One region of the Streptomyces qianjiangensis genome, then DNA from elsewhere that is predicted to be linked to it. Evidence: riboswitches for the same ligand, from Rfam matches in the RefSeq annotation. Region 1 holds a riboswitch; each other region holds the start of a gene.

What was found. A riboswitch is a leader RNA that binds a small molecule or an ion and turns the genes downstream of it on or off. The one in region 1 is predicted to bind cyclic di-AMP.
Region 2: it holds a riboswitch for cyclic di-AMP, as region 1 does, so the genes downstream of both, N8I87_RS23465 (transglycosylase SLT domain-containing protein) here and N8I87_RS30225 (M23 family metallopeptidase) in region 1, are expected to answer to the same signal.
Region 3: it holds a riboswitch for cyclic di-AMP, as region 1 does, so the genes downstream of both, N8I87_RS24530 (C40 family peptidase) here and N8I87_RS30225 (M23 family metallopeptidase) in region 1, are expected to answer to the same signal.

The regions. Positions count from the first base shown of each region.
Region 1 is NZ_CP106798.1:6,533,945-6,544,031, reverse strand. Features, by position in the region: gene N8I87_RS30240 (bifunctional acetate--CoA ligase family protein/GNAT family N-acetyltransferase) at 1-904, opposite strand, end outside; gene N8I87_RS30235 (HPr family phosphocarrier protein) at 1,084-1,365, shown strand; gene N8I87_RS30230 (GntR family transcriptional regulator) at 1,532-2,227, opposite strand; gene N8I87_RS30225 (M23 family metallopeptidase) at 2,416-3,171, opposite strand; cyclic di-AMP (ydaO/yuaA leader) riboswitch at 3,184-3,347, opposite strand; gene N8I87_RS30220 (M16 family metallopeptidase) at 3,565-4,953, opposite strand; gene N8I87_RS30215 (M16 family metallopeptidase) at 4,950-6,365, opposite strand; gene N8I87_RS30210 (DNA gyrase/topoisomerase IV subunit A) at 6,707-9,166, shown strand; gene N8I87_RS30205 (CobW family GTP-binding protein) at 9,209-10,087, opposite strand, start outside.
Region 2 is NZ_CP106798.1:5,071,807-5,081,893, reverse strand. Features, by position in the region: gene N8I87_RS23485 (LolA family protein) at 1-84, opposite strand, end outside; gene N8I87_RS23480 (CHRD domain-containing protein) at 323-1,300, opposite strand; gene N8I87_RS23475 (polyprenyl synthetase family protein) at 1,425-2,435, opposite strand; gene N8I87_RS23470 (CocE/NonD family hydrolase) at 2,697-4,724, shown strand; cyclic di-AMP (ydaO/yuaA leader) riboswitch at 4,986-5,167, shown strand; gene N8I87_RS23465 (transglycosylase SLT domain-containing protein) at 5,173-5,667, shown strand; gene N8I87_RS23460 (HAD family hydrolase) at 5,712-6,518, opposite strand; gene N8I87_RS23455 (hypothetical protein) at 6,681-7,301, shown strand; gene N8I87_RS23450 (FAD-dependent oxidoreductase) at 7,344-8,546, opposite strand; gene N8I87_RS23445 (carboxylate--amine ligase) at 8,615-9,862, opposite strand.
Region 3 is NZ_CP106798.1:5,287,592-5,297,678, reverse strand. Features, by position in the region: partial or broken gene N8I87_RS24555 (DUF5691 domain-containing protein) at 1-492, shown strand, start outside; gene icmB (coenzyme B12-dependent isobutyryl CoA mutase small subunit) at 537-953, opposite strand; gene N8I87_RS24545 (esterase/lipase family protein) at 1,358-2,224, shown strand; gene N8I87_RS24540 (M23 family metallopeptidase) at 2,494-4,011, shown strand; gene pcrA (DNA helicase PcrA) at 4,084-6,567, opposite strand; cyclic di-AMP (ydaO/yuaA leader) riboswitch at 6,841-7,013, shown strand; gene N8I87_RS24530 (C40 family peptidase) at 7,022-8,236, shown strand; gene N8I87_RS24525 (tellurite resistance/C4-dicarboxylate transporter family protein) at 8,427-9,395, shown strand; gene N8I87_RS24520 (hypothetical protein) at 9,402-9,755, opposite strand.

The sequences.
Region 1 (10,087 bases):
GCACGCCGTGTTCCCCGCACTCGGCGACCACCTCGGGCACGCGCTCGGCCGGTACGGCGACGACCGCGAGGTCGACGGGGCCGTCGATGTCCCGCACCGAGCGGTGGGCGGGCACGCCGTCGATCTCCTTCAACTCGTCCGGGAAGGCCTTGTTCACGGCGTGCAGGCGGCCGGTGAACCCGGCGTCCCGGATGTTGCCGAGGACGCCGCGGCCCACCCCGCCCGGCGTGCGTCCGACGCCGACGACCGCGACGGAGCCGGGCGCGAGGAGCCGCCGTACGGACCGCGCCTCCGCGCGCTGCTCCCGCGCGCGCTGCACGGCGAGCGAGCGGTTCGTGGGTTCGAGGTCGAATTCCAGGCGTACGACGCCGTCCTCGAAGCTGCGTTTCTGGGTGTAGCCGGCGTCCGTGAACACCTTGATCATCTTGGAGTTGGCGGGCAGCACCTCGGCGGCGAACCGGCGGATGCCGCGCTCGCGCGCGACGGCCGCGATGTGTTCGAGGAGGGCGGAGGCGACTCCGCGCCCCTGGTGCGCGTCCTGCACGAGGAAGGCGACCTCGGCCTCGTCGGCGGGGGCGGAGGCGGGCATGCCGCCGGCACCAATGCGGTCATAGCGTACGGTTGCGATGAACTCGCCGCCGATGGTGGCCGCGAGTCCCACCCTGTCCACAAAGTCGTGGTGCGTGAAGCGGTGGACGTCCTTGGCGGACAGTCGTGGGTACGGCGCGAAGAAGCGGTAGTACTTCGACTCGTCCGAGACCTGCTCGTAGAAACTGACCAGGCGGTCGGCGTCATCAACGGTGATGGGCCTGATGCGCGCGGTACCCCCGTCGCGCAGCACTACGTCCGCCTCCCAGTGAGTGGGGTACTCGTGCCGGTCCTGCCGGCCCGCCGAGGTCTGCATGGGCCCCAGAGTACGGCTCGCGTCGGACAACGGCGCGAGGCAGTCTGTGGAGGACGGAAGTCGGATCGAGGCCGAGGTCCGACGTCATCTCCGGAGCGGAGCACAGGCCCGCTCCGGGCATGCTTCACGATATGGGAAACTGGTCTAGACAACCCTGAAACAGTGAAGGGCAGCATCACATGGCTGAGCGCCGCGTCAACGTCGGCTGGGCCGAGGGCCTCCATGCCCGCCCCGCCTCCATCTTCGTCCGGGCCGCCACGGCCTCCGGCATCCCCGTGACGATCGCCAAGGCCGACGGCAACCCCGTCAACGCGGCCTCCATGCTGGCCGTCCTCGGGCTGGGCGCCCAGGGCGGCGAGGAGATCGTTCTCGCTTCCGACGCCGAGGGCGCGGACGCCGCCCTCGACCGTCTCGCGAAGCTCGTCGCCGAGGGCCTCGAGGAACTGCCCGAGACCGTCTGAGCCACCGCGCCGAACGCCGGAGCCGCGTCTGCCCTTTCGGGCGGCGCGGCTTCGCCGTATTCGCACGGAAATTCCGGACGCACGGAAATCAGGGCAGCACGCACAGAAATCAGGGCAGCGGAAATACACCTCCGCCGAATACCCTTCTTTGTATACGGCGCTCGTGTTAATGCCGCAGGCCCGACATGTTTACGGCATGTTGCGAAGTCCTCACACGGTCCGAACGGTCCCCGCCGCCGGGAAAGCGCAATCGGTGCGCGGATGTCGCGCGCTCGGTGTGCAGTGCCGTGATCGCCCGCGCGCGCTCGCCGTCGCCGCGCGCCACCGCGTCCACGATGGCGCCGTGCTCCGTCCAGGACTCCACCGGGTCGGCGGGCGCCTCCACCGTGTACATCCAGGCGATCTTGTGCCGCAGCTGGGTCAGCATCGAGGTCAGCGCGTGACTGCCGCAGGCCTGCGCGAGCGTCTCGTGGAACCAGCCGCCCAGGGAGCGCAGATCCTCGCTGTTGCCCCGCCTGGCTCGCTCCTGGCCCAGCCTCACCAGGCCGCGCAACACCTTGAGATGGGCCTCGGTGCGCCGCTGCGCGGCCCGGGAGGCGCCGAGCGGCTCCAGCAGCATGCGCATCTCCAGCAGATCGGCGGCCTCCTGCTCGGTCGGTTCGGCGACGCACGCGCCCGCGTGCCGCCGGGTCACCACGAAGCCCTCGGCCTCCAGGGTGCGCAGTGCCTCGCGGACGGGGACGCGCGAGACGCCGTAGCGGCGCGCGAGGAGTTCCTCGGTGAGCCGGCCGCCGCGCTCGTAGACACCGGCGACGATGTCGTCCCTGATCGCCGTGCATACCGAGCTCGCCGGAATACGCATGACCGACCTCCGCTTTAATCCCCGTGAAACGTCGCCGCTTGACGTGTGTTCCGTGACTCTATTGCAATCAACGGGAATTTCCGATGGCGTGCCGGAATCCATGGATATTTTTTGGACAGCCAGGCGGCCGAAACGGCGAAAGCCCCGGCTCGGGGAGCCGGGGCTTCGGGAAGCGGTGCGCCGTGCCGTCAGACGTTCACGCCGTGCTTGCGGAGGTAGGCGAGGGGGTCGACGTCCGAGCCGTACTCCGGGGTCGTCCGGGCCTCGAAGTGGAGGTGCGGCCCGGTGACGTTGCCGGTCGCGCCGGAGAGGCCTATCTGCTGGCCGGGCAGGACCTTCTGGCCCACGGAGACGCCGATGGACGACAGATGGCCGTACTGGGTGTACATGCCGTCCGCCATCCGGATCACGATCTGGTTGCCGTACGATCCGCCCCAGCCGGTCGACACGACCGTGCCGGAGCCCACCGCGTGCACGCTGGTGCCGCTGGAAGCGTGGAAGTCGATGCCGGTGTGGGAGCCGGAGGACCACAGGGATCCGCCGGTCTTGTAGCCGGTGGAGACATACGAGTTCGCGATCGGTGTCACGAAGGCGTTGAGCCGCTTGCGCTCGGCCTCGCGGGCGGCGCGCGCCTTGGCCTCGCGCTCCTTCTCCGCCAGCGCGACGGCCTTCTTGCGCGCGGCCTCCTCGGCCGCCTTCTGCTCGGCGGCCTGCTCCTGGGCCGCGGCCTGGGCGTCGATCTGCTCGGCGACCGAGTCGCCCATGGTGATGACCGGCGTGAGACCGGTGTCCGCGGGGGCGGGCTCGGCGGCGAGGGCCGGGGAGGCCGCGAGGGTGCCGATGGCACCGGTGGTGGTGAGGGCCGCGACGCCCGCCGCGCGGGCGGTGGTGCGATGCATCCGGCCGGGACGGCGGTGCTTCCCGGTGGCGCGCGTGAACGCCATGTAGTGGCTGGTCCTTTCCTTCCCTCTCGCCTACCGGGTTAGCTGACGGGTTCGGAGCAGGAAGGTCTCCTACGGACCCCCTCGCGGCACGCGCGGGTGTCCGATTCACCCCAGGGACTGCGTGGGTCCCCGGCTCCCCTGGCTCGCGCCGTACGGGGACTCGGCGATGACTGTCCGGTGCCGCGGGTGCGGCGCACTGCCCGACGAACAGCCTGGACGACGCTATGCGGGCGGTCTTTCGATCCCCAAACCGATCACTGTTTTTGTAGCGCATCCCACAGGGCAGACAGGCAACCTCCACCCCAATTCGGACATCTTGGGGAAAGGTCCGTGGGGTCCTGACGGCCCGTCGGCCGTCAGGACCCCACGCGCAGGACCCACGCGCGCGTGCCCCTACTCGGCGGAGACGACGGTGACTTCGCCGATGCCGAGAGCCTCGACCGGCTCCTTGATCTGGGCGGCGTCGCCCACCAGGACCGTCACCAGACGGTCCACCGGGAAGGCGTTGACCGCCGCGGCGGTGGCCTCCACGGTGCCGGTGGCGGCGAGCTGCCGGTACAGCGTCGCCTGGTAGTCGTCCGGCAGATACTGCTCGACCTGGTCGGCCAGCGTGCTCGCCACGGCTGCCGCGGTCTCGTACTTCAGCGGCGCGACCCCCACGAGGTTCTGCACGGCGACGTCGCGCTCGGCGTCGGTGAGGCCCTCCTCGGCGAGCTTGCGCAGCACCGCCCACAGGTCCTGCAGCGCGGGACCGGTGTTCGGGGTGTCCACCGAGCCACTGATGGCGAGCATCGAGGCACCCGTGCCGTCCGGGGCGGACCTGAGGACCTGCCCGAACGAGCGCACACCGTAGGTGTAGCCCTTCTCCTCGCGCAGGACGCGGTCCAGACGGGAGGTGAGGGTGCCGCCGAGGCAGTACGTGCCGAGCACCTGGGCGGCCCACACGCGGTCGTGCCGGTCCGCGCCGACCCGGCCGATGAGCAGCTGCGTCTGGACGGCTCCGGGTCGATCCACGATGACGACCCGGCCGGTGTCGTCGGCGGTCACCGGCGGCACGGGCCGCGGCTGCGCCGAGGAGCCGCTCCAGGCGCCCAGGGTCTCGCCGAGCAGCGCGTCCAGGTCGATGCCGGTGAGGTCGCCGACGACCACGGCGGTGGCCGTGGCGGGCCGCACGTGCCGGTCGTAGAAGCCGCGGACGGCCGCCGCGTCGATCTTCTCGACCGTCTCCTCGGTGCCCTGGCGCGGGCGCGACATGCGCGCGGTCGCCGGGAACAGCTCCTTCGAGAGCTCCTTGGCGGCACGGCGGGAGGGGTTCGCCAGCTCGTGCGGGATCTCGTCGAGGCGGTTGCGCACCAGCCGCTCCACCTCGCTCTCGTCGAACGCGGGTGCCCTGAGGGCGTCGGCGAGCAGGCCCAGCGCCTTGCCGAGGCGGGAGACGGGGACCTCCAGGCTCAGCCGGACGCCCGGGTGGTCGGCGTGCGCGTCCAGGGTCGCGCCGCAGCGCTCCAGCTCGGCGGCGAACTCCTCGGCGGAGTGCTTGTCGGTGCCTTCGGAGAAGGCGCGCGCCATGATCGTGGCGACGCCGTCGAAACCGGCCGGCTCGGCGTCCAGCGGCGCGTCCAGCAGCACCTCGACGGCGACGACCTGCTGGCCGGGGCGCTGGCAGCGCAGAACGGTCAGGCCGTTCTCCAGCGCGCCACGCTCGGGGGCCGGGAAGGCCCACGGCTTCGCCTCGCCCGCACGGGGCTGGGGGTGGAACTCCATCGCGGCGAGCTCGGTCACTTGGCCGCCTCCTCGTCCTCGTTCTGGTCGGCGGTGGACGCTTCCACGGTGGCTTCCGACTCCGGGTCCTCGGGGAAGTCCTCGTCCTGGGTGTGCTCCGCGGACTCGGCGGAGAGCGGCTCGTAGACGAGCACCGCGCGGTTGTCCGGGCGCAGGCGGGCCTTGGCCACCTCCTGGACCTCCTGCGGCGTCACCTCCAGGACGCGCTGGACGGCGGTCAGGGCGAGCTGCGGGTCGCCGAACAGGACCGCGAACCTGCACAACTCGTCGGCGCGGCCCGCGACCGTGCCGAGCCGGTCCAGCCACTCGCGCTCCAACTGGGCCTGGGCGCGCTCCATTTCCTCGGGGGTGGGACCCTCCTGAGCGAAGCGGGCGAGCTCCTCGTCGATGGCGGTCTCGATGACCGGCACCTCGACGTCACCGGAGGTCTTCACGTCCAGCCAGCCCAGCGAGGGCGCCCCGGCCAGCCGCAGCAGACCGAACCCGGCCGCCACGGCCGTACGGTCGCGGCGCACGAGCCGGTTGTACAGGCGGGAGGACTCGCCGCCGCCCAGGACGGTGAGCGCCAGGTCGGCGGCGTCCGACGCGCGCGTGCCGTCCTGCGGGAGCCGGTAGGCGGCCATCAGCGCGCGGGCCGGGACCTCCTCCACGACGACCTCGCGCAGCTGCTCGCCGATGACCTCCGGCAGCGAGCCGTCGCGGGGCTCGGGCTTGCCGTCGTGCGAGGGGATCGAGCCGAAGTACTTCTCGATCCAGGCCAGGGTCTGCTGCGGGTCGATGTCGCCGACCACGGAGAGCACCGCGTTGTTCGGCGCGTAGTACGTCCGGAAGAACCGGCGCGCGTCCTCCAGCGTGGCCGCGTCCAGGTCGGCCATCGAACCGATCGGCGTGTGGTGGTACGGGTGGCCCTCCGGGTAGGCGAGGGCGGTCAGCTTCTCGAAGGCGGTGCCGTACGGCACGTTGTCGTAGCGCTGCCGGCGCTCGTTCTTGACGACGTCCCGCTGGTTTTCCATGGACTCGTCGTCGAGGGCGGCCAGCAGCGAGCCCATGCGGTCGGCCTCCAGCCAGAGGGCGAGCTCCAGCTGGTGGGCGGGCATGGTCTCGAAGTAGTTGGTGCGCTCGAAGCTGGTGGTGCCGTTGAGCGAGCCGCCGGCGCCCTGCACGAGTTCGAAGTGGCCGTTGCCCTTGACCTGCGCGGAGCCCTGGAACATCAGATGCTCGAAAAGGTGAGCCAGGCCCGTACGGCCCTTGACTTCGTGGCGGGAGCCGACGTCGTACCAGAGGCACACCGCCGCGACCGGGGTCAGGTGGTCCTCGGAGAGCACCACGCGCAGACCGTTGGCCAGGCGGTGCTCGGTCGCTGTCAGGCCCCCGGAGCCTGCCTCGGCCTTGGTCGTGTGACCCATGGGCATGTACGTCCCTTCGATCGCGGACGCGGTCGTGAAACCGCGGCGTTCCTGCCGGTCCTGCCACTGTATGCAAGCGACCGGAGCCTCGGTGAAGTTCCCGCCGGACGTACGCCCACAGCGGATCGCGTAGCCTGCGGGAGTCGTGCCGCGGGGCGGCTCCTCCGGCGCCGCGCGCCACCGGGAAGGGCCACCGGCACCGGGTCCTGGCCCGGCTTGTCAGTACCGCGGTCCACAATGGTCCGATCAGACCCGTTCACGCTTCAGAAAGAGTGAGCCGAAGGGGTGCGTCGACACCGACGTGAGCGACCCGTAGGCGAGCGACCAGAAAAGAGGAGCCGGCAGCGATGGCCCGCCGCAGCACGAAGACCCCGCCGCCCGACGACTCGTACGAGGAGAAGATCCTCGACATCGACGTCGTGGACGAGATGCAGGGCTCCTACCTCGAATACGCGTATTCGGTCATCTACTCGCGTGCCCTGCCGGACGCCCGTGACGGCCTCAAGCCGGTGCACCGCCGGATCGTCTACCAGATGAACGAGATGGGCCTGCGCCCCGACCGCGGCTATGTGAAGTGCGCGCGTGTCGTCGGCGACGTGATGGGCAAGCTCCACCCGCACGGCGACGCGTCGATCTACGACGCCCTGGTGCGCATGGCCCAGCCGTTCTCCATGCGCGTCCCGCTGGTCGACGGACACGGCAACTTCGGCTCGCTGGGCAACGACGACCCGCCGGCCGCCATGCGGTACACCGAGTGCCGGATGGCCGAGGCCACGAGCCTGATGACCGAGTCGATCGACGAGGACACGGTCGACTTCGCCCCCAACTACGACGGCCAGGAGCAGGAACCGGTCGCCCTGCCCGCCGCCTTCCCGAACCTGCTGGTGAACGGCGCTTCGGGCATCGCGGTCGGCATGGCCACGAACATGCCGCCGCACAACCTCGCCGAGGTCGTCGCGGCCGCCCGGCATCTGATCCGCCACCCGAACGCGGACCTGGACACGCTGATGAAGTACGTCCCGGGACCCGACCTGCCCACGGGCGGCCGGATCGTCGGCCTCTCCGGGGTCCGGGACGCGTACGAGACGGGCCGCGGCACGTTCAAGATCCGCGCCACGGTGGCGGTGGAGAGCGTGACGGCGCGCCGTATGGGCCTCGTCGTCACCGAGCTGCCCTTCACGGTCGGCCCGGAGAAGGTCATCACCAAGATCAAGGACCTGGTCAACGCGAAGAAGCTGCAGGGCATCGCGGACGTCAAGGACCTCACGGACCGCGCGCACGGCCTGCGTCTGGTCATCGAGATCAAGAACGGCTTCGTGCCGGAGGCGGTCCTGGAGCAGCTCTACAAGCTGACGGCGATGGAAGAGTCCTTCGGCATCAACAACGTGGCCCTGGTGGACGGCCAGCCGCTCACGCTGGGCCTCAAGGAGCTCCTCGAGGTCTATCTCGACCACCGCTTCGACGTGGTGCGCCGCCGCTCGGAGTACCGCCGCGGCAAGCGCCGCGACCGGCTGCACCTGGTGGAGGGCCTGCTCACCGCCCTCGTCGACATCGACGAGGTCATCCGTCTGATCCGCTCCAGCGAGAACAGCGCGCAGGCGAAGGAGCGCCTGATGGAGCGCTTCTCGCTGTCGCAGATCCAGACCCAGTACATCCTCGACACGCCGCTGCGCCGCCTCACCAAGTACGACCGCATCGAGCTGGAGGCGGAGAAGGACCGGCTCAACGCGGAGATCGCCGAGCTGACCCGGATCCTGGAGTCGGACGCCGAGCTGCGCAAGCTGGTCTCCGCCGAACTGGCCCAGGTGGCCAAGAAGTTCGGCACCGAGAGGCGTACGGTCCTGCTGGAGTCGTCGGGCGCCCCGGCGGCGGCCGTGCCGCTGCAGGTGGCGGACGACCCGTGCCGGGTGCTCCTGTCGTCGACGGGTCTGCTGGCCCGTACCGCGAACGGCGAGCCCTTCGCGCGGGACGCCGAGGCCAGACGCACCAAGCACGACGTGATCGTCTCGGCGGTGCCGGCCACGGCGCGCGGCGAAGTGGGCGTGGTGACGTCGGCGGGCCGTCTGCTGCGGCTGAACGTGGTCGACCTCCCGCAACTGCCTGAGACGGTGGCGGCGCCGAACCTCTCCGGAGGGGCACCCATCGCGGAGTTCGTCTCCCTGGAGGACGACGAGACGGTGGTCTGCCTGACCACGCTCGACGAGTCGTCCCCGGGCCTCGCGCTCGGCACGGCACAGGGTGTCGTCAAGCGTGTGGTGCCCGACTACCCGTCCAACAAGGACGAGTTGGAGGTCATCACGCTCAAGGAGGGCGACCGGATCGTCGGCGCGGTGGAGCTGCGCACCGGCGAGGAGGACCTGGTGTTCATCACGGACGACGCGCAACTGCTGCGCTACCAGGCGTCCCAGGTCCGTCCCCAGGGCCGGCCGGCGGGCGGTATGGCGGGCATCAAGCTCGCCGAGGGCGTGAAGGTGATCTCCTTCACGGCGGTCGACCCGGCGGTGGACGCGGTGGTCTTCACCGTCGCGGGCTCGCGCGGCACGCTGGACGACTCGGTCCAGACGACCGCCAAGCTGACCCCGTTCGACCAGTACCCGCGCAAGGGCCGTGCCACCGGCGGTGTGCGCTGCCAGCGGTTCCTGAAGGGCGAGGACTGCCTGTCGGTGGCCTGGGCGGGCGCGTCCCCGGCGCGGGCGGCACAGAAGACCGGCACCCCGGTCGAGCTCCCGGAGATCGACCCGCGCCGGGACGGCTCGGGCACGTCGCTGGCGAAGACCGTGTCGGTGGTGGCGGGTCCGGTCTTCTGACCGGCCGGTCCGGTCTGTCAACCCGCCGGTCGGGTCTGCCGACTAGACCGGTGGGGCCTCTTCTTCGGGGTCCCGTACGTAGCGCAGGACGCTCCACATGCCGTGCACGTCGGCGTGTGGAGCGTCGTTCCCGCACGCCTGCAGTTCCTTGGCGAGGGTGGCGGTGTCGATGCCGGAGCCGATCAGGACGAGCTGGGTGAGGCGTGCGTCGGCGGACGTCCATGGCTGCGGGTAGAAGCGCAGGAACCGCCCGACGGCGTGGACGGCGTAGCGGTTCAGGGCGTCGTGGGGCCCGAAGTCGACGTACCCCTTGATGCGGTAGAGCCCTTCGGGCCGGCCGTCGAGGAACTCCATCAGCCGACGGGGGTCGAGGGGGACCTCGGAGACGAACGGCAGGCTGTCGTACGCCGTGTGCGGATGCCCGGCGTGCTCGGCGTCGCTGTCGTGGTCGTGGAGGTCGTCGAAGGACAGCTGCCCGACGCGCTCCTCGCTCGGCCTGCAGTCGAAGAGGAACTCCGGGTCGATGCGTCCATAGGTGGCGGGGACGACGGCGGCACGGTCGGTCAGCGAGCCGACGAGGCCGAGGACACGCTCGGCATCGGCCGCCCGGTCGAGCTTGTTGACCACGACCAGGTCGGCGAGGGCGAGGTGCCGGTCGATCTCGGGGTGCCGCTCCCGGGTGGCGTCGAACTCGGCCGCGTCGACGACCTCGACGAGTCCGCCGTACACGATCCCGGGATGCTCGCTGGCGAGCACCATCCGCACGAGCTCCTGGGGTTCGGCGAGTCCGCTGGCCTCGATGACGATGACGTCGATGCCGGCCGACGGGTTCGCGAGCCGCTCCAGATACAGATCCAGTTCGCTCGCGTCGACGGCGCAGCACAGGCATCCGTTGCCCAGGGAGACCGTCGAGTCGCCGAG
Region 2 (10,087 bases), 1.5 Mb from region 1:
GTACCGGGCGGCCTTGCGACGCCCCGAGCGCAGGTCGTCGACCTGCGTCGCGCCCGTGGTGCCGTCGGATTCGTACGGTGCCATGTGTGCCTTACCTCCGTCGTCGGCGGCGGCCGTCCTCGCACTCTGTCCCACCCTGAGCCGCCATTCTCACCCGAATCGGTGAGGAGTGGTGATTTCCGTGGTTCCCAGTTGACCAAATCGGCCGTGCGGAAGCGTCACCCCGCGGGCTCAACTCCGTGTACGCCTGGGGTATGACACAGGAAGGCGGCGCCTCCCCCGACCCGTAGGGGTCGGTCGCGTGGGAGACGCCGCCGTCGGCTCAGTGCGTGCGCACGAACACGTAGTCCGCCTGGTAGGGCACACCGACGATCTCGCCCGGTGTGCAGGAGCCGGCCGGGGCGAGCCCGCCGACGGTGTTCAGCCGCAGGATCTCGCCGGTGCCGGCGAGCAGCCCGTGGTGCTTGCCGGACCGGGTGGCCCTGAGGTCGAGCTCGGGGATGTTGCCGTCGCCGTTGGGTGTCTTGGTGATCAGGGCACCCGTGACGGCGCTCCCGTCCGGCGCGATCCACTGCGGGGTGCCGGAGTTGGGCTTCACGAAGGAGTGCCGGATGTGCCCGCCGAGCCGGGCGTCGACGTCACGCTGCCCGAAGGCGTACCCGCCGCCCTCGGCCGCCTTGCACTCGTAGATCTGCCTGCCCTTGACGACGGAGGCCTGGAAGCTGCCGAGAACGTGCCGGAAGTCGGTCGTGGTGGTGACCTTGTGGAGCTGTCCGCGGACGGCCCCGCCCGGGAACTTCGCGGTGTGGAGATTGGCGTAGAAGGAACCGGGGTCCTCGGTGAGCTTCTTGAGCAGGGCGGGGTCGTTCACCGTGACGGTGCCGGTGAGGCTGTGCCGGCCCTTGGGAGCCTTGCCGTACCGCCCCTCGGGAGCCTTGTCGAGCAGCTTCCCGAAGTCGATCCTGACGCCGCCGTTGGTGCCCTTGGCGCCCTGGTGGATGTGGAGCTCGGTGGGCCTGCCGGTGCCGCGCCAGGCCACGGCGACGGACACCTTGTCCCCCTTGAGCTCGATGAATTCCAGCGCCGCGCCGGCCTTGTCGCCCACGGCGGGGCCGCCTTCGACCGGCACCTCGTTGGCGCCCCGGAGGCTCGCGGCGAGGATGGTCGTCTCCTTGCCGGTGTGGCTCTCGGTGGCGGAGGCCGGGATCGCCGCGGCGGCGACACCGGCGGACGCGGCGATAGCGACGGCGGTGGCGACGAGGCCCTTGCGGCGCGCGAAGAACGCTCCGTTCATACCCATGATTCTGTTTTCTCCCCGTATGCGGCTGACGCCCCCTGCGTCAGCTTCTGGGCATAGGTACGGAAGCAATCTTAGATTGGACTCAGTCCACAAATGTGACGTGCGTCATGCCGTTCGGCGGGAACTACCCGGCCCGGTGCACCACCGCGTCGCACAGCTCCAGCAGCGCGGCCTTGGCGTCGCACTCCGGCAGCGGGGCCAGGGCGGCCCGTGCGTCCTCCGCGTAGCGCACGGTGTCGCGCCGGGCGTGCTCCAGCGCCGGATGGTCACGGAGGGCGGCCAGCGCCTCGGCGTGGCGCGCGTCGTCGGTCAGGTCGGAGTCGAGGAGCTCGCACAGCGCGATGTCCTCGGCCAGCCCCAGCCGCGCCGCCCGCTCCCGCAGCCGCAGCACCGGAAGGGTCGGGATGCCCTCGCGCAGATCGGTGCCCGGCGTCTTCCCGGACTCGCGCGAGTCGGACGCGATGTCGAGCACGTCGTCCGCCAGCTGGAAGGCGACACCGAGCCGCTCGCCGTACTGGGTCAGCACATCGACGACCGTCTCGTCGGCCCCCGACATCATCGCCCCGAACCGGCACGACACCGCCACCAGCGAGCCCGTCTTGCCGCCCAGCACGTCCAGGTAGTGCTCGACCGGGTCCCGGCCGTCCGAGGGCCCCGCCGTCTCCAGGATCTGGCCGGTGACGAGCCGCTCGAACGCGAGGGCCTGGACCCGCACGGCCTCGGGACCGAGGTCGGCGAGGATCTGCGAGGCACGGGCGAACAGGAAGTCACCCGTGAGGACGGCGACCGAGTTGCCCCAACGGGTGTTGGCACTGTCGACACCGCGGCGCACCGCGGCCTCGTCCATCACGTCGTCGTGGTACAGCGTGGCGAGGTGCGTCAGCTCGACGACCACGGCCGAGGGCACGACACCCGGCGCGTACGGGTCACCGAACTGGGCCGCGAGCATCACGAGCAGCGGCCGGAACCGCTTCCCGCCCGCCCGCACCAGGTGCTGGGCGGCCTCCGTGATGAACGGGACCTCACTCTTGGTGGCTTCGAGCAAGCCTTCCTCGACAGCCGCCAATCCGGCCTGGACATCGGCTTCCAGAGCCTGGTCCCGCACGCTCAGCCCGAACGGCCCGACGACGGTCACGAGGGGTCTCCTGTCTGCTGGTGTCTGCTGGCGATTACACGGTTTGTCGATAGGTCGCTGCCATCACTCAAGTCAGCGTATCCGGTCAGGTTTCGATCACCGCTAGCGCCCACCGTTACAGCCCAGGCGGTATCGGACCACGACCGGTATGTTTTTGATCAGTCGATATGGATTGTTTTTTATCGACTCACCATGATGTGACATTGCTTGTCCCTATATACCCGCATGTACCCGGTCCGCCAGCGCCACGGGGTCGCCCCCATGCACATCCGTACGTCCTTCCCCTACGAGACCACGCACGACGACATCCGCGTCCCCCTGCCCGACGGGACACGGCTGTACGCGCGCGTATGGCGGCCCCTGACGGACGAACCCGTTCCGGCGCTCCTGGAGTACCTCCCGTACCGCCTGACCGACTGCACCGCGCCCCGCGACGCCCAGCGCCACCCCTGGTACTCGGGCCATGGCTACGCCTCCGTCCGGGTCGACGTCCGCGGGCACGGGAACAGCGAGGGCCGGCCGGCGGACGGCTACTCGGGGACGACGGCGGCCGACGGGGCCGAGGTGGTGAACTGGCTGGCCGCGCAGCCCTGGTGCGACGGCGGCGTGGGCCTGTTCGGCGTGTCCGGGGGCGGCTTCGACTCCCTCCGTGTCGCAGCCCTCGCGCCCGAGCCGCTCAAGGCGGTCGTCACGGTGTGCTCCACGGACGACCACTACGACAACGACGTGCACCGCCTGGGAGGTTCCGTTCTCGCGGCCGGCACGCACGCCCGGTCGGCCGCGCTGCTCGCCTTCGCGTGCCGGCCGCCCGACCCCCGGTACGCCGGTGAGGCCTGGCGGGACATGTGGCTGGAGCGCCTCGAGGCCGTCGGCCCCCTCGCCCACACCTGGCTCGCGCACCCGACCCGCGACGACTACTGGCACCGGGCCTCGGTCCGTGAGGACTACGGCGCGATCAGGGCCGCCGTACTGGCGGTGGGCGGCTGGCACGACCCGTACCACGACACGGTGCTCCGTCTGGTCGAACACCTCCCGCGCGACCGCGTCCGCGGCATCGTCGGCCCCTGGCCGCACGAGTACCCCGACCGCGACCGGCCGCCCGGCCCGGCGATCGGCTTCCTCCAGGAGACCCTGCGCTGGTGGGACCGCTGGCTCAAGGACGGCAGCCCGTCCGACGGCGCCTCCGCCCCGGCGGACCCCCTGGACCGGCCGCTCCTGCGCGCGTACGTCCTCGACTCCCGTCCGCCGGCCACGACCTACGACACCCTTTCCGGCCGCTGGGTCGGCGAGCCGCAGTGGCCCTCACCCCACGTGACGAGCATCACGCACCGGCTCCGGGGCGCCCCCGTTCTCGTGCGGTCCCCGATGCACACCGGCATCGACGCCGGCCGCCTCGTCCCGATCGGGAACGACGCCGACCTGCCGCCCGACCAGCGGGAGGAGGACGCCCGTTCGGTCTGCTTCGAGTTCGCGGTGACGGAGGAGACCTGGGTGCTGGGGCGGCCCGGGGTGCGGCTGCGGCTGACCTCCCGGGTGCCGCGCGGCCAGGTCGTCGCACGGATCTGCGACGTCGCCCCGGACGGCGCCTCGACGCTGGTCGCCCGGGGCGCGCTCAACCTGTCCGCGCGCCACGGCGACGACCGGTCGGTGCCCTGGACGCCGGGCACCACGCAGGACGTGACCTTCGAGCTGAGCGGCATCGGCCATGTCTTCCCGCCCGGCCATCGCATCCGCCTCGCCGTCTCCTCCGTGTACTGGCCCTGGCTCTGGCCCGAGCCGGACTCGGCGGCGGGCTTCACCCTGGACCCGGCGGGCAGTTCGCTCGAACTGCCGGTGCGCGAACGGACGCCGGACCCGACGATCACCTTCGAGGAGCCGGAGCAGGCGGAGCCGCTGGGCAGCAGTTTCCCGCCCACGCTCGACGAACCGCGCCCCGAGCGGCTGGTGGTGCGGGACCTGGCGAAGGGCGAGTGGCGTCTGGAGGTCGACCCGCGCCACGGCGGCACGCGGCAGTACCCCGACGGACTGGAGTGCACCGAGGACGCGCGGGAGACGTACACGATCACCGAGAAGGACCCCCTGTCGGCCCGCACCCACTCGGAGTGGTCGATCCGGCTGCACCGTCCGGAGTCGGCCTGGGACACGACGGTCAGGACCCGGTCGGACATCACCTGTGACGCGGAACACTTCCTCGTCTCCGACGAGGTGATCTGCGCGGAGGGCGGCGAGGTGGTCTTCCACCGGACGTGGGAGAAGCGCGTCCGGCGGAGCCCCGTGAACCCCCTGTGACCTGCATGTCTGATTTGCCGTGAATGTTATTCCGTGAGTTGGGTCACGCCACCTCATGTCGGCTCACATCCACCCAAACACCCGTTTGCCCTTTTCCCACCGGCCAGTTGAGGCTGTGCAACCGCAAAGGATCAAGTGCCCCATACGCCTCACACCAAGGTCAATCGGTGCGTTCTGTGAATCAGGTACTTGTTCCCGACATGTGCTCTCGCATAGCTTCCGGGCCAGTCAGGCGGAACGCCGAATCCTGCCGCCGCCCGACGTAACCCATCGACGAACTCATTCGCGTAGGCAGGAGCGGGGGACCCAGGTAGACCGCCGGACCGGACGACACACGTCGCACGGAACGGCTCGGGGTGAAGTCGCGCAGCCTCAGGGCGGCACGGCCGGGCACCTCCCCGCCCGAACCCGACAGCTCACCTCGCAGGCGACGGAGAGGAAGTCCCCCATGTTCGCTGCCGCTCAGCCCCGCCGCACCAACCGCCTCGTCCGCAAGCTCGCCGTCGTCGGCACCGGCGCCGCGGTGCTCGCCCTCCCGCTCATCGGCGCGACCACGGCCTCGGCCGCCCCCGCCGCCACGCCCGCCGCGGCCGCCACGGCCGAGACGACCCTGGCCGGCTACCCGAACAACCTCGACGGCTGGATCCGTGAGTCCCTCGCCATCATGAAGGAACGGCACATTCCGGGCTCGTACAACGGCATCTACCGCAACATCATGCGTGAGTCGTCGGGCAACCCGCGGGCCATCAACCTGTGGGACTCCAACGCGGCCAAGGGCATCCCGTCCAAGGGCCTGCTCCAGGTCATCGACCCGACGTTCAACGCGTACCACGTGGTCGGGACGTCGTTCGACATCTACGACCCGGTCGCCAACATCACCGCCGCCTGCAACTACGCGGCCGCGCGGTACGGCTCGATGGACAACGTCTTCGGCGCGTACTGACGGACGTTTCGGGGAGTACCGGCGGCCCCCCCGAAACGGGAGAGCTACGCGAAGAGTCTTTCGAGGACGACGGCGATGCCGTCGTCCTCGTTCGACAAGGTGATCTCGTCGGCCACCGCCTTGAGTTCGGGATGGGCGTTGGCCATCGCCACACCGCGGGCGGCCCAGTCGAACATCGGGATGTCGTTGGGCATGTCCCCGAAGGCGATGGCCCGCCGGGCGCTCAGCCCCAGGTGTTCGGCGGCCAGCGCCAGACCGGTCGCCTTCGTGATGCCGCACGGCTGGAGTTCGACGGTCCCCGGCCCGGACATGGTGACCGTCGCCAGCGAACCCACGACATCACGGGCAGTCGCCGCCAACTCGTCGTCGGACAGCGCGTGATGGCGGAGCAGGACCTTGCTGATGGGTTCGCACCACAGATCGTCGCGCCGCTGGACCCGTACGGCGGGCAGGGTGGGGTGCGGCATCAGATACCCCGGCTCGATGAGCGTGAGCCCGTCCACCCCGTCCTGGTCGACGGCCGCGTACACCTGACCCACCTCGGCCTCGATCTTGCCGAGCGCGGTCTCGGCCAACTCCGGGTCCAGGGTGACCGACCACAGCAGACGGTCCGCGCCGGCGTCGTACAACTGCGCGCCCTGTCCGCACACCGCGAGCCCCCTGCTGCCGAGTTCATCGAGCAGCGGCCGTACTCTCGGCGCCGGGCGCCCCGTCACCACGAGGTGCTGCGCACCGGCCCCCACCGTCCGCGCGAGCGCCGCGCGGGAGCGGTCGGAGAGGGTGTCGTCGCCGCGGAGCAGCGTCCCGTCCAGATCGGTGGCGACGAGTGAATAAGCGGGGGGAGCGGCCATGATCAGAGAATACGGACAACATGCCGCCGCGACTCATCCCTGTCCCAGCCGTTGTTCTCAACCCCACGGGGTCCGCGCGGAGATGCTGCCACCGCCCGTCGTCAGTGGTGCGCGTTAGGTTGCTGTCACCGCGCCGAGGGAGCCGAGGAAACGGGGGCGGATGTGGTGACGGACCGGCGGGACGTCTTCCGGAGGTATCTGCGCGAGGCGGCGCCCGCCGTTCTCGCGCGCTTTCCCGAGGAGTCGAGGCCCGAGATCTACGCCCTCTCCTTCCGTATCTGGCGCATCGACTACGACGAGCGCCACCCCTATGTGGCCATCGGCTACAACACCGAGACCCAGTGCGAGCTGGAGAAGCGCCACGGGGACCCCGGTGAGGCCCGCTGGCACTACGCGTGCTGGCTCCTGGACGGATTCGAGATGCTCGGCAACGTCCCCGAGGACCCGGTCGGCGCACCGCTGTACGTCGAGGAGGTCAAGGAACTCGGCCTGTGGTTCGACGGTGACCGGGACGACGACGAGGGGGACCGGGACGACGACGAAGCGGGCGACATCGAGGCCAAGCGCGATCTGCTCGGCCTGCACTTCGCCGACGCCTGTATCGATCTGGCCCGCCATCTGCACGAAAGCGGGGACATCGAGCGGCTCTTCGGCCGTCCGCTGCCCGTCGTCGTCTTCGACATGGACTGCCCCGAATGGGAGATCGAGGCCACCGAGGCGGCCAACCCCCCAGAGCTGATCGAGGAGTTCCTGGCGTGGCAGCGGACGGCCGGGGAGGGGTAGCCGGCCGTCCCTGCCGTCCGCCGCTGCCGTCCGCCGCCGCGCTCAGCCGTGGGCCGCCGCCAGGTGCTTCGCCAGCCGTGGGGAGGCGAACTCGGTGCCGCAGACGAAGCGCATCACCGGGCCGTAGGACCCGGCGGCCGGCAGGCCGGTGAAGTAGAGGCCGGGGACAGAGGAGACAAAGCCGGCACCGAGCTTGGGGGTGCCGCGGCTGACCGCGAGCCGACTGCGGAGCTCATGGCCGAGGAAGTCCATGGCCGCGATGTCCACGCGGTAGCCGGTGGCCGCGATGACATGGTCGGCGGTGAGCCCGCGGGTGGCGCCGGCATGGGTGCGGACCGTGAGGACCGGGCTGCCGTCGGAGACGTCCGCGCCGACCACCCGCTCGACCTCCTCGACCTGCACCTTGCCCTCGAAGCGGTCACGCAGCCACCACGCGCCGAGCGGGCCGAGGACCCGGCGGACCAGATAGTGGCGGGCCTGCGCCGGGAGATAGCGGTAGGGGTGGGGGTAGTAGCTGAGGGCCCACAGGGACCAGGCCCGGCCGAAGGGGGACTCCGGGCGCAGCTTCGGCTGCTTCCAGGGCGGGGCGCCGAAGGCGACCGTGCCGTGGCCGCAGGCGACCACCCGCACCTGTGCGCCCGCCTCCGCCGCCAGGGCGGCCGTCTCCAGCGCGGACTGGCCCGCGCCGATGACGATCAGCTCCTTGCCCTTGAAGGGGCTGAGGTCGTGATGCTGCGAGCTGTGGGACACCGGGCCCGTGGGGGCGGGTCCGTCCGCCGCCGCCTTCGCCAGCTCCGCCGGGAAGTGGGCCAGGCCGGACAGTCCGGTCGCGACCACGACCGCGCGGGCCGCGAACGACTCCCCCGAGTCCAGCTCGAGTTGGAAGCCACCGCCCGTCCCACGGTCCACGGAGAGCACCCGCACCCGCTCCAGTTCGGGCAGGAGAGTGCGCTGGAACCACTCGCCGTAGGAGATGAAGGTCTCGACCGGGATGATGTCCTCGTCGGTCACCAGCCGGCGGATGCCCGCCGCGTCGCAGTAGTCGGCAAGAGTGTGGCCCCGCTGGGGGCAGTCGATGCTGGAGGCTACCGGGGTCGACTTGAGGAACATTCCGGCGGGCATGTGGTCACGCCAGCTCACCATGGGATCGCCGAAGGCGCGCACGGGGATGCCGCGCGCCCGCAGATGGGCGGCGGTGGACAGGCCGAACGGTCCGGCACCGAGGACTGCTACCGGTTGAATCACGAAGTCCCTCCCCAGGACGTCTTTTCGTCACTTCGTGGTCCGGTTCGCACAGTCGGGACGAGGAACGTCTAGCTGCCCGAACCGGTCGTACTGCCACGGCGGTTGGTACGCCACAGCTGATACAGATGCTTCGCGCCCGGTCGCACGAAGCGGGCGAGCATCGTGAAGAAGGGCAGCGGGTCGTCACCCGCGAGCCAGGCCAGCTCCGTCCCGCTCGCCCGCGCCGGCGCGTGCGGCGTCGTATAGCCGCTGCGGCGGTAGGCGAGGAGGGCGGGCAGGTCGATGTTCTCCACGATGTACCGGTGGCCGGCGCGCTGTTCCCCCTCCGGGACGGTGCGCCCGGTCAGATGCAGATGCATGGCGCGTACGACGTCGACTCCCGACTCGTTCTCGAAGAGACGGAACTGGGCGCCCATGCGCGGGTTGAAGTCGAGGAGTTTGTACTGTCCGTCGCGGCGGTCGAAGCGCAGGTCGAGGTCGATGATGCCGCTGAAGCCGATCTGCTTGATGAAACGCGTGGCAAGGTCCGCGAGTTCCGGGTTGTCGACGACATAGGCGTTCGCCGTCATGCCCGCGTGCGGCGGCCATGAGCGCACCTTGACGCCGGTGAACATGGCGAGCGGGGCCGAGTCGGCGTCGAAGCAGGCGTGCACGATCCAGTCCTCGGCCTCCTCCCTCGGCAGGTACTCCTGAAGAATCACTCCGGGGTGTTCGCCCCAGTCGCGGGCGAGCGTGAGCAGGCCCTCGCGGGTGGCGATCCGCGTGGTGCCGTTCACGGCGGGCCGTTTGCGCCGTACGAAGGCCTCCCGGTTCTTGGCCACCACCGGGAAGCGGGCCTTCTCGGCGAAGTCCGCGATCTCGTCGTACGACTGCGGGAAGGACGCCGTCGGGCTGGGGATGCCGTGTTCCACGCACAGTTCGTGCAGCCCCTGCTTGCTGGCCAGGCGGCGCGGCAGGCCGGGGTCGACGGGCGGAAAGAGGAAAGTGTCCTTGAGCGCGTCCTGGTGCTCGGCGATCAGGACGGCGGCCTCTTCGTCGGTGGGGATGAGCACGCTGGGGCGGCCGATGCGGGCGCCGATGCGGAGCAGCCCCTCCACGAGGTGCTCCGGCTCCTCGGCACCGCTCGTCGGCCACACGAACGCGCGTTTGAGATACCGGGAGGAGGCCGCAGGGGTGTAACGGTCCTCGGTGATCGCGTACATGGGGACACCCAGACGGCCCAGGCTGCGGATCGCGCCGACGCCACCGTGGTGCAGCGGGTAGTCGCCGAACTTGACGATCAGGCCCGGCACACTACGGTCCGCCTCGAAAGGCACGCTGACGGCATTCCTGGCCACGGGTCCCCCCACGTGTCCCCCTACGGACCGGATCGACCCCGTCCGTGTCCCCAAAGGACGCTAAGCCGGAATTGGCCCCTCCGACAAGGCCTATTCGGACATTGCGAACTCTTTAGACACTGCCGAAGACGGGTACGCCCCCGTAACGTGTGGCGCGACCACATGGAACGTATGGCCATGCATGGCACGGATGAGAGCGAGGCA
Region 3 (10,087 bases), 1.2 Mb from region 1:
CAGTGGGCCCGGGCGCTGCTCGGTGCGCCCTCGGCGCCCGAGGCCGGGGGCCCGGGAGCGGTCTCGCTGGCGGAGCGGGCGAAGCTGCTGGGCACGCTGGACGCCCGGGAGCGCGCCGAATGGGTGGCCGGCTTCATCGCGACGCACGGTTTGTCCGAGGCGTTCCAGTTGCTCGGGGTGTGTGCCGTGCCCTGGGCCCCGCCGCTCGGACGGGCGGTGGTGGATGCGCTCGACATCGCCAGGGAAGCGGGGAGTTACCCGTGGAGCTTCAGTGGGGTGATGGGGCTGGCCGAGCGGTGCCTGGATCCCGCGGCGGCGTCGCGGCTGGATGGGCTGCTGGCGGTGCCGGACGAGAAGGAGGACGCGTCGCCCGGGGCCGGGGGCTACTGGGCGGAGGCGTTCCAGCGGCTCGTGACCACCTTGCGGCTGCGCGCCGCGATGGCCGACGAGTTGGGGGTGACGCCGGAGCCGGGTGCACCGCGGGTGCGCTGAACCGCACCCGCGCGGTGAGCCTCGCCGGACCGGCGCCGCGGGGACTACGCGCCGGCGTGCTGGCGGACGTTCTGCCGCACCCAGTCCACGATCGAGGCCGTGGTGGCCCCGGGCGTGAAGATCTCGGCGACGCCCTTCTCCTTGAGGGGCGGGATGTCCGCCTCGGGGATGATGCCGCCGCCGAAGACCAGGATGTCCTCGGCGTCCCGCTCCTTGAGGAGGCCGATGACCGCCGCGAAGAGGGTGTTGTGGGCTCCGGAGAGGATGGACAGACCGATCGCGTCTGCGTCCTCCTGGATCGCCGTGTCGACGATCTGCTCCGGGGTCTGGTGGAGTCCGGTGTAGATGACCTCCATACCGGCGTCGCGCAGCGCACGCGCGATGACCTTGGCCCCGCGATCGTGGCCGTCGAGCCCCGGCTTGGCCACCACCACGCGGATCGGTCCGGCTGCCACACCCATCACTGCCTCCATGAAGCGACTACATCCATCCGTACCGACAAGTACCGCACATTCCGCGCGTTCCGCCACCCGTCGCGAAGTGAACGAACGTTATCTCCAGCATCCCTCAACCGGCAGTTTCACGGTGGTGACCGAGGGGGAAATCACACGATGGGACACGTTCGGGAGCCGCAGCGTGGTCCGCGCGGGCACGAAAGGCACACAGGGCAGGTAAGGCACGACAGCGGGGAGCCTCGTCGCCACGCCGGCAAGGCGCCTCGTCAGGTCATCGGCGCCGCATGCGCCGCACGCCTCATCCATCCCGCGCGTGCCACTCCGGCACCGGCGGCCGCCCCCACCGCGGCTTCCCATGAGGGCACACGGGGGATCAGGCCGTCCTCCTGCGTGCCGACAGGAGGTCGGCCATGAAGGTCACCAAGGCACTCGAGCCCCTGGTTCCGATCTGGCAGCAGCTCCTGCCAGGCAGAGTCATGGGGCTCTCCATGGCCCTCCTCAAGGCGACCGCACTGGAGATCGCGATCCTGGCCGGGCACATCGCCCTCTATCCCACCGGCATCACCCCGGAGCGCCACTCCCCCCCGCAGGCGACGCCCCTGCCGGACGGCACCGCGCAGCTGCCGACCACGCCGGATCCTCCGGTCGTCCTGCTGCACGGCTTCATCGACAACCGTTCGGTCTTCGTCCTGCTGCGCCGCAACCTTGTCCAGCACGGCAGGCAGCGCGTCGAGTCGCTCAACTACTCACCGCTGACCCGGGACATCCGCTCCGCGGCCGAGCTGCTCGCCCGGCACATCGAGGAGATCTGCGAGCGCACGGGGAGCCCGCAGGTGGACATCGTGGGGCACAGCCTGGGCGGACTGATCGCGCGGTACTACGTACAGCGGCTCGCCGGCGACCTCCGGGTCCGCACGCTGGTGACGCTCGGCACCCCGCACTTGGGCACCCGGGTCCTCCCGCTGGCGAACGCGCACCCGATCGTGCGCCAGCTGCGCCCCGGTTCGGAGGTATTAGAGGAGCTGGCCGGGCCGGCGCCCGGTTGCCGTACACGCTTCTTCTGCTTCTGGAGCGACCTCGACGCCCTGATGGACGAGCCGGAGACCGCCTGTATCGACCATCCCGACCTCGTGGTGCAGAACATTCAAGTGATGGGAATCGGGCATCTCGCCCTTCCCGTGCATCCGGCCGTCGCGGCCGGGATACGGCAGGCACTCGACTCCGAACACCCGGAAGTGGAGGTCGCCAGGCCGGCCGGCGGGCTGACCGTGGCGTGAGAACAGGGCCGTAACAGGGTCATACCGGGCGAGTCCGGGCGGCGCGACAGCCGTCCGGACTCGCCGACTTAGCGGGACCGGCAGACGACCGGACGTCGAACAATCTTCGAACACAAAGCCAAACCCGCGGCCATCGTCCCCCGAAACACGGCCGAATGCCCGTTTCCTTCGGGCGCGAAACCTTCCGAAGATTGTCGCGCCCGCATACCGCCGGGTACAGTCGCCGCACTGCTCTGGCAGCCCCTGTTGTCGAGGCGAAAGAGAAGTTGGTGAACGACCGTCACCCGTCGGGGATCACGACCTCCCCGGCTCCGGCTTCCGATGCCGCCTCGGCGCCCTACGCGTCGTACGGCGGGCAGGAAGCCCAGTACGGCGACTTCACCTCGTACGCCGGATACGGCACGGACGGCTATGCCACCGGTGCCCACTCCACCACCTCGGTCTTCGAGACCGACCCGCTCTTCGGCAACCTCCCGGGCGGGGGTCACGCCACGGGCGCGTACGACACCACGCAGTGGCAGACCAGCGGCCACCAGACGCTGAACTACGACCCGTACGCGGCCCAGCACCACGCCGCCTACGACAGCGGCGCCTACGACAACACCGCCTGGACGATCCCCCAGCAGGCCACGGGGAACGACATCAGCGGCTGGGGGTCCCCCCTCTGGGAGAGGGACGCGAACGCCTGGCTCCAGCCCGAGCAGCACACCGGCGCCGCCCCGACCCAGCAGTGGGACTGGGGCACGCAGGCCTTCGAGACCGGTACGTACGACGCCACGCAGTGGAACTCCGACGGCAGCGTCGTGGCCGCCCAGCACGAGCGGCAGGCCGAACCCTTCGACCAGCAGGCGACCACCACCTTCGACCAGCTCTCGTACGAGAATCACGACGACTACGAGAACTACGAGGACGACGCCTTCGAGGAGGCCGTCCCGGACGAGGACGACCCGACGGCCACGGGCGAATTGCCCGCAGTAACGCCACTGCTGGACGATCAGGAAGAGTTCACCCCGCTCCCGTCCACCCGTGCGGGATCACGGGGCGGGGCGCGTTCCCGCCGCCGCCCGCCCAAGCGCTCCGCGCTGCTGACCGTGGCCGTGCCTTCGGCCTGCGTGATGGGAGTCGCCGGGATCGCCGCCGCCTCCGTCGGCAACCTGAACCTGATCGGCGGCGGCAAGGACAACAGCGCCTCCGCGCCGGAGACGAAGTCGGTGAAACCGTCCGCCGCCAACAACCAGCTGGACACCCAGCTGGAGAACCTCTCCGCCGGCGCCGACGACTTCGCCGACCGGGCCAGCCGGACCCAGGAGCGCATCGACCTCAAGGCACAGCAGCTGGCCCAGCAGAAGCAGGCGGCGGCCGAGGCTGCCCGCAAGGAGCGGCTGCGCCCGAAGTACGCGCTACCGGTTCTGCAGAGAGGGCTCAGCGCCTATTTCGGCCAGGCGGGCGTGAACTGGATGTCCGTGCACACGGGCATCGACTTCCCCGTCTCGTACGGCACGACGGTGATGGCCGCGACCGACGGCACGGCCCGCACCCAGTGGAACAGCGCCTACGGCAACATGATGATCGTGACGGCCAAGGACGGCACGGAGACCTGGTACTGCCACCTCTCCAGCTACCGGGTCGCCTCCGGTACGAGCGTCAAGGCCGGACAGCCGATCGCGTACTCGGGCAACTCGGGCAACTCGACCGGCCCGCACCTGCACTTCGAGGTCCGGCCGGCGGGCGGTTCGGCCATAGACCCGCTGCCGTGGCTTCGCAGCCATGACCTGGACCCGACGTAGATCCCCACTCCTCTCCACGCGTGACCGAGCCCCCGCCGGATCTTCCGATCGGCGGGGGCTCGTCGCGTGTGCCTACAGCTTCTCCACCGGCGCGTACCGCAGCACCAGCCGCTTCGGCTTCGCGTCACCGAAGTCGATCGTCGCCTGGGCGTTGTCCCCCGCGCCCGTCACCGCGAGGACCGTGCCGAGTCCGAACTGGTCGTGGGTGACCCGGTCCCCGACGGCCAGGGACACCACCGGCTTCGACGAGACCCGCTTCGTGGCGAACCCGGACGCGCCCGACGCCGACGAGCGCGAGCGGGACGAGGACAGCGAGGCCGCCACACCGGAAGCGGGTCCGGAGGAGACCGGCGCCGCCGCTCCCGTCCGCTTCCACTGCACATGGGCGGGCGGGATCTCCTCCAGGAAACGGGAGGGCGGGTTGTACGACGGCTGTCCCCAGGCGCTGCGCAGCGAGGACCGCGTGAGATACAGCCGCTCCCGCGCGCGGGTGATGCCGACGTACGCCAGGCGCCGCTCCTCCTCCAGCTCCTTGGTCTGGCCGAGGGCGCGCATGTGCGGGAAGACGCCGTCCTCCATGCCGGTGAGGAAGACGACCGGGAACTCCAGGCCCTTGGCGGTGTGCAGGGTCATCAGGGTGATGACCCCCGAGCCCTCCTCGTCCTCGTCGGGGATCTGGTCCGAGTCGGCGACCAGCGCCACCTGCTCCAGGAAGTCGGCCAGGGTACTCTGCTCGCCCTCCGCGCGTTCCTGTTCGAACTCCAGGGCCACGGCCGCGAGTTCCTGGAGGTTCTCGATGCGGGTCTCGTCCTGCGGGTCGGTGGAGGTCTGCAGTTCGGCGAGATAGCCGGTGCGTTCGAGGATCGCCTCGAGGACCGTGGCCGGTCCCGCGCCGGACTCGACGATCGTGCGGAGGTCCTCCATCAGCACGTTGAACCGCTTGACGGCGTTCGTCGAGCGCGCCGCCATGCCGTACGCCTCGTCGACCCGGCGCAGCGCCTGCGGGAAGCTGATCTTCTCGCGCTGGGCGAGGGCGTCGATCATCGCCTCGGCACGCTCGCCGATACCGCGCTTGGGGACGTTGAGGATCCGGCGCAGCGGCACGGAGTCCTCCGGGTTGGCCAGGACGCGCAGGTAGGCCAGGACGTCCCGGACCTCCTTACGCTCGTAGAAGCGGACGCCGCCGACGACCTTGTAGGGCAGGCCGACGCGGATGAAGACCTCTTCGAAGACACGGGACTGCGCGTTGGTGCGGTAGAAGACGGCGACGTCGCCCGCCTTCGCCTCGCCCGCGTCCGTGAGGCGGTCTATCTCGTCGGCGACGAACTGCGCCTCGTCGTGCTCGGTGTCGGCGACATAGCCGGTGATGTGCGCGCCCGCGCCCGCGTTGGTCCACAGGTTCTTGGGGCGGCGGGACTCGTTGCGCTCGATGACCGCGTTGGCGGCGGAGAGGATCGTCTGGGTGGAGCGGTAGTTCTGCTCCAGGAGGATCGTCGTCGCGTCCGGGTAGTCCTCCTCGAACTGGAGGATGTTGCGGATCGTCGCGCCGCGGAAGGCGTAGATGGACTGGTCGGCGTCACCCACGACGCACAGCTCGGCGGGCTGGAGGTCGTACTCGCCGGGCGGTACGTCCACCGGGTGCCCGGCGGTGCCGACGAGCTCGCGCACGAGGGCGTACTGGGCGTGGTTGGTGTCCTGGTACTCGTCGACGAGGACATGGCGGAAGCGGCGGCGGTAGTGCTCGGCGACGTCCGGGAAGGCGCGCAGCAGGTTGACCGTCGTCATGATCAGGTCGTCGAAGTCGAGGGCGTTCGCCTCGCGCAGCCGCGACTGGTACATCGCGTAGGCCTGGGCGAGGGTCTTCTCGAAGCCGTCGGCGGCCTGTGCGGCGAAGTCCTCCTCGTCGACCAGCTCGTTCTTCAGGTTCGAGATCTTGGCGCTGAAGGCCTTCGGCGGGAAGCGCTTGGGATCGAGCTCCAGGTCGCGGCAGACCAGGGCCATCAGACGCTTGCTGTCGGCGGCGTCGTAGATCGAGAACGACGACGTGAAGCCGAGCTTCTTGCTCTCGCGGCGCAGGATGCGCACACACGCGCTGTGGAAGGTCATCACCCACATCGCCTTCGCGCGCGGGCCGACGAGGTGCTCGACGCGCTCCTTCATCTCGCCCGCGGCCTTGTTGGTGAAGGTGATCGCGAGGATCTGGCCCGGGTGCACGCTCCGCTCGGCCAGCAGGTGGGCGATGCGGTGCGTGAGCACACGGGTCTTGCCGGATCCGGCGCCGGCCACGATGAGCAGCGGGGAACCGGCGTGGACGACGGCCGCGCGCTGGTTCTCGTTCAGCCCCTCCAGCAGCGCCGCGGCGTCGATCACCGGGCGCGGGGCGCCGTCGCGGTAGTAGTTGTCCCGGTCCGGCGGCACGTCGAACTTCCCACCGAACAGATCGTCCGGAACCGACTCCGGAGCGTGATCGTCCTCGGGCGGCGGCGGAGGCTCCTCCTCGCGCCCGTGAGGGGTCTGGAGGTCCGCCAGGAAGCTGTCGTCAAAGAGGCTGCTCATCGCTCTCCGAGTCTAGGGCGCCCCACCGACAAACGACCGCCGCCCCGGAAACGGGACCGGCCCCGCGCGCGGGGGATCTCGCGGGGATCTTCCCGATGCATGAGCCGGACAACTGTCTCACGCTCCGCAGGCATGCTGTCACACGGGCGGAATTCTGCATCAGGTCACGAAAATGTATCGGGCATATCGCCCATCAACCTTCACACGGGCCACACCAGTTGGCTACCGTCTCGGGCGGGCCGTACGACCCCCACCGGCGAACGTCGCCGGGCCGCGCGGCCTCCGCCGAGTCCGGTGTGCCCGCCACGGCACCTGGAGCCGGGGACCCAACCGACCTTGGGGTGAATCGGCCGAACCTCCCCCCGGAGAAGCGGCCGTAGGGCAACCCTTCCGAACCACCCGCCCGAACCCGACAGCTAACTCGGTAGGCGGAACATGGAAGGAGTCGCCTCCCTTGGCGTCGCACCGCAAGTCGCGCCCCGCGAGTTCCCTAGTAGCAGGCATACGCACCCCCGCCATCGCCACCGCCGCGCTCACCTCCGTGGCCCTGCTCTCCCAGACCGCCAACGCCACGCCCTCCCCCGGCGGCGACAAGCCGAGCATCGAGGAGGTCGAGAAGAAGGTCGACGACCTGTACCGCCAGGCGGAGTCGGCGACCGAGAAGTACAACGCGGCCAAGGAGAAGTCCGGCAAGCAGCGCAAGACCGTCGACACCCTGCTGGACGACGTGGCGCGGCGCACGGACAAGCTCAACAAGGCGCGTGAGGAACTGGGTACGTTCGCCGCCGCCCAGTACCGCACCGGGACCGCCGCGCCCGACACCGCCACCTTCCTGCTCTCGAACTCCCCGCAGGACTACTTCGACCAGACCCAGCTGATGGGCCGGATGACCTCGTGGCAGAAGGGCGCGGTCGACGACTACGTCACCCAGCAGTCGGCGACCATGAAGAAGCGGCAGGAGGCCGCCAAGAGCCTCCAGACGCTGACCGAGTCGCAGAACGAGCTGAAGACCGCCAAGGCCACCGTCCAGAAGAAGCTCTCCTCGGCTCGCGAGCTGCTGTCCACGCTGACGGCACAGGAGAAGGCCCGGCTCGCCGCGATCGAGAAGCAGAAGCAGGAGGAGGCCGCACGCCAGGCCGCGGCGCTCGCCAAGAAGCAGGCAGCCGAGGAGCTCGCGAAGAAGCAGGCGGCCGAGGAGGCGGCGAAGAAGGCCGCCGCCTCGAGCTCGTCGAGCTCGTCCAGTTCTTCGGGCTCCTCGGGCTCGTCCACCTCGACGGGGTCGACCGGCTCGTCCTCGGACTCCTCGTACGCCACCAAGGCCGCGAAGGCGATCGCCTTCGCCCGCGCCCAGATCGGCAAGCCGTACGTCTGGGGCGCCACCGGCCCCGACTCCTACGACTGCTCCGGCCTCACCTCGGCTGCCTGGCGGGCCGCGGGCGTCAGCCTTCCGCGTACCACCTGGGACCAGGTCAACGTGGGCACCACGGTCTCGCTCACCAACGCCGAGCCCGGCGACCTGATCTTCTTCTACGACGACATCAGCCACGTCGGCATCTACATCGGCAACGGCATGATGATCCACGCCCCGAAGCCCGGCGCCTACGTCCGCGAGGAGTCGATCTACTACGGCGGCGCGTCGATCATCCACAGCGTGGTACGGCCGGCGTGAGAGAGATCGGTGGGGCAGGGGCGCGAGCACCGCGGCCGTGGTGACGCGAGCGCCGCAGCCGTGGTGAACCGCGACCGCGCACGCACGCGCCCCTGTCCCCCACCCACGTGTCCCGCACCCGCGCGTTTTTCCCGGCACGCGCGCGCGTGCCCCGCTCGCAAGGCGCGCACGGCTCTTTAGCATCGGGCCCATGCCCGCCTCCTCACCCCTGCGCGCCTGGTGGAAGCGGCGCCCGCCGACGGCCGGGGCCGCCGTGATGGCGACCGGCATCGTGTCGGTCGGACTGCAACTGGCGGGGTACGAGGCCCTGTCCCTGATCGCCCTTGCGATGGCTTCGGTCGCCTGGCTGGCGCTGGCCGCGGACTTCGCCGTGGGGCTGCTGTGGCAGCGCAGACGCTGGGTGGCCGAGGCGCGGACACCGGGCGCGCTCACCGCCGTCGCCGCGACCGCGGTGCTGGGCACCCGTCTCTCCGCACTGGGCCGGCAGGGCCTGGCCGAAGCGCTGCTCGCCCTGTGCGCGGTGCTCTGGCCGGCGCTGCTCCTGCTCGTCGTACGGCACCTGCACCGGCGCATGCCGGGCACGGTGTTCCTGTGCTGCGTGGCCACGCAGGGGCTCGCCGTGCTCGGCGCCACGCTCGCCGCGGCCGAGGCGACGGCATGGCTCGCGCACGCGGCGCTCGTGCTGTTCTGGCTGGGGCTCGTGCTCTACGGGTTCGCCCTGGCCCGGTTCGACGTGCGGCAGGTGATCGAGGGGCCCGGGGACCAGTGGATCGCGGGCGGCGCGCTCGCGATCTCGGCGCTGGCCGCCGCGAAGCTGATCTCCGCCGACAGCGCGCGGCTGTACCTGTGGGACGACGACAACCTCGGCGTCCTGCGCGATACGGTCATCGCCCTGGTCGTCCTCGATCTGACCTGTTACGTCGTACTGCTGACCTCCGAGGTGGTGCGCCCTCGGCTGCGCTTCGACGTGCGCCGCTGGTCGACGGTGTTCCCGATGGGGATGACGGCGACGGCGGCGCTGTCGGTCGCGGCCGCCCTCGGCATCCCGTGGCTGGAAGGGCTCGGACGGGGGCTGGTGTGGATCTCCGTGGCCGTCTGGCTCGCGGTCGCCGCCGGTGCGGTCCGGTCGGCCGGCGCCGGGCTCAGGGCCGCGCGCTGAGCCCGGTCACGTCCACAGCACGGCGATGAAGATGTTCGTCATGGTCAGCAGGCCCACCAGCCCGAACAGGCGCTTGTCCGCCGTCTCCTCGTCCCGCTTCACATAGACGAGCCCGAGGATCACGATCAGCAGGGCCAGCTTCGCGCCGATCTTGACGACGTTGATGTCGTGGCCCTCGGCCTGGTGGAGGCCGACCAGGATCACGCCGGTGGCCAGCATGGTCAGCGCACCGTGCAGCATTGCGGGGACGAAGCGGGCGGTGCCCTTGCCCATCGCCTTCATCTGGGTGAGGAAGCCGCCGAGGAGCGCGGCGATGCCGATGATGTGCAGGCCGACGAAGAGATGGATGAGTATGTGCATGAGGCGGGAGCCTAATGCCCCCGCATATATGTGCCTCATAGCACCCCACCGCCCCCGTGCGCCACGGAACCACCGCTTCGGTCATCGCGCTGCGTGAAGACGACGGCTCCGAACCCCCATGACGGTCACATACGGTCACCGCTAAGCCCGATGCGGGCACTTCCATACATGACGTCACCGAGCCGACACGGTCAGGTTTAGCGTCCTCCACCAGGTGACCGGCTCCCCACCGCCGTCCGGACCAGGGGCGGCAGCCGGCCGCCTCCGCCGAGAAGGGTCCGGCGGTGGCCCGCTCCCCCCGTGCGGGCCGCCGCCGGACGCGTAGCCGGCCA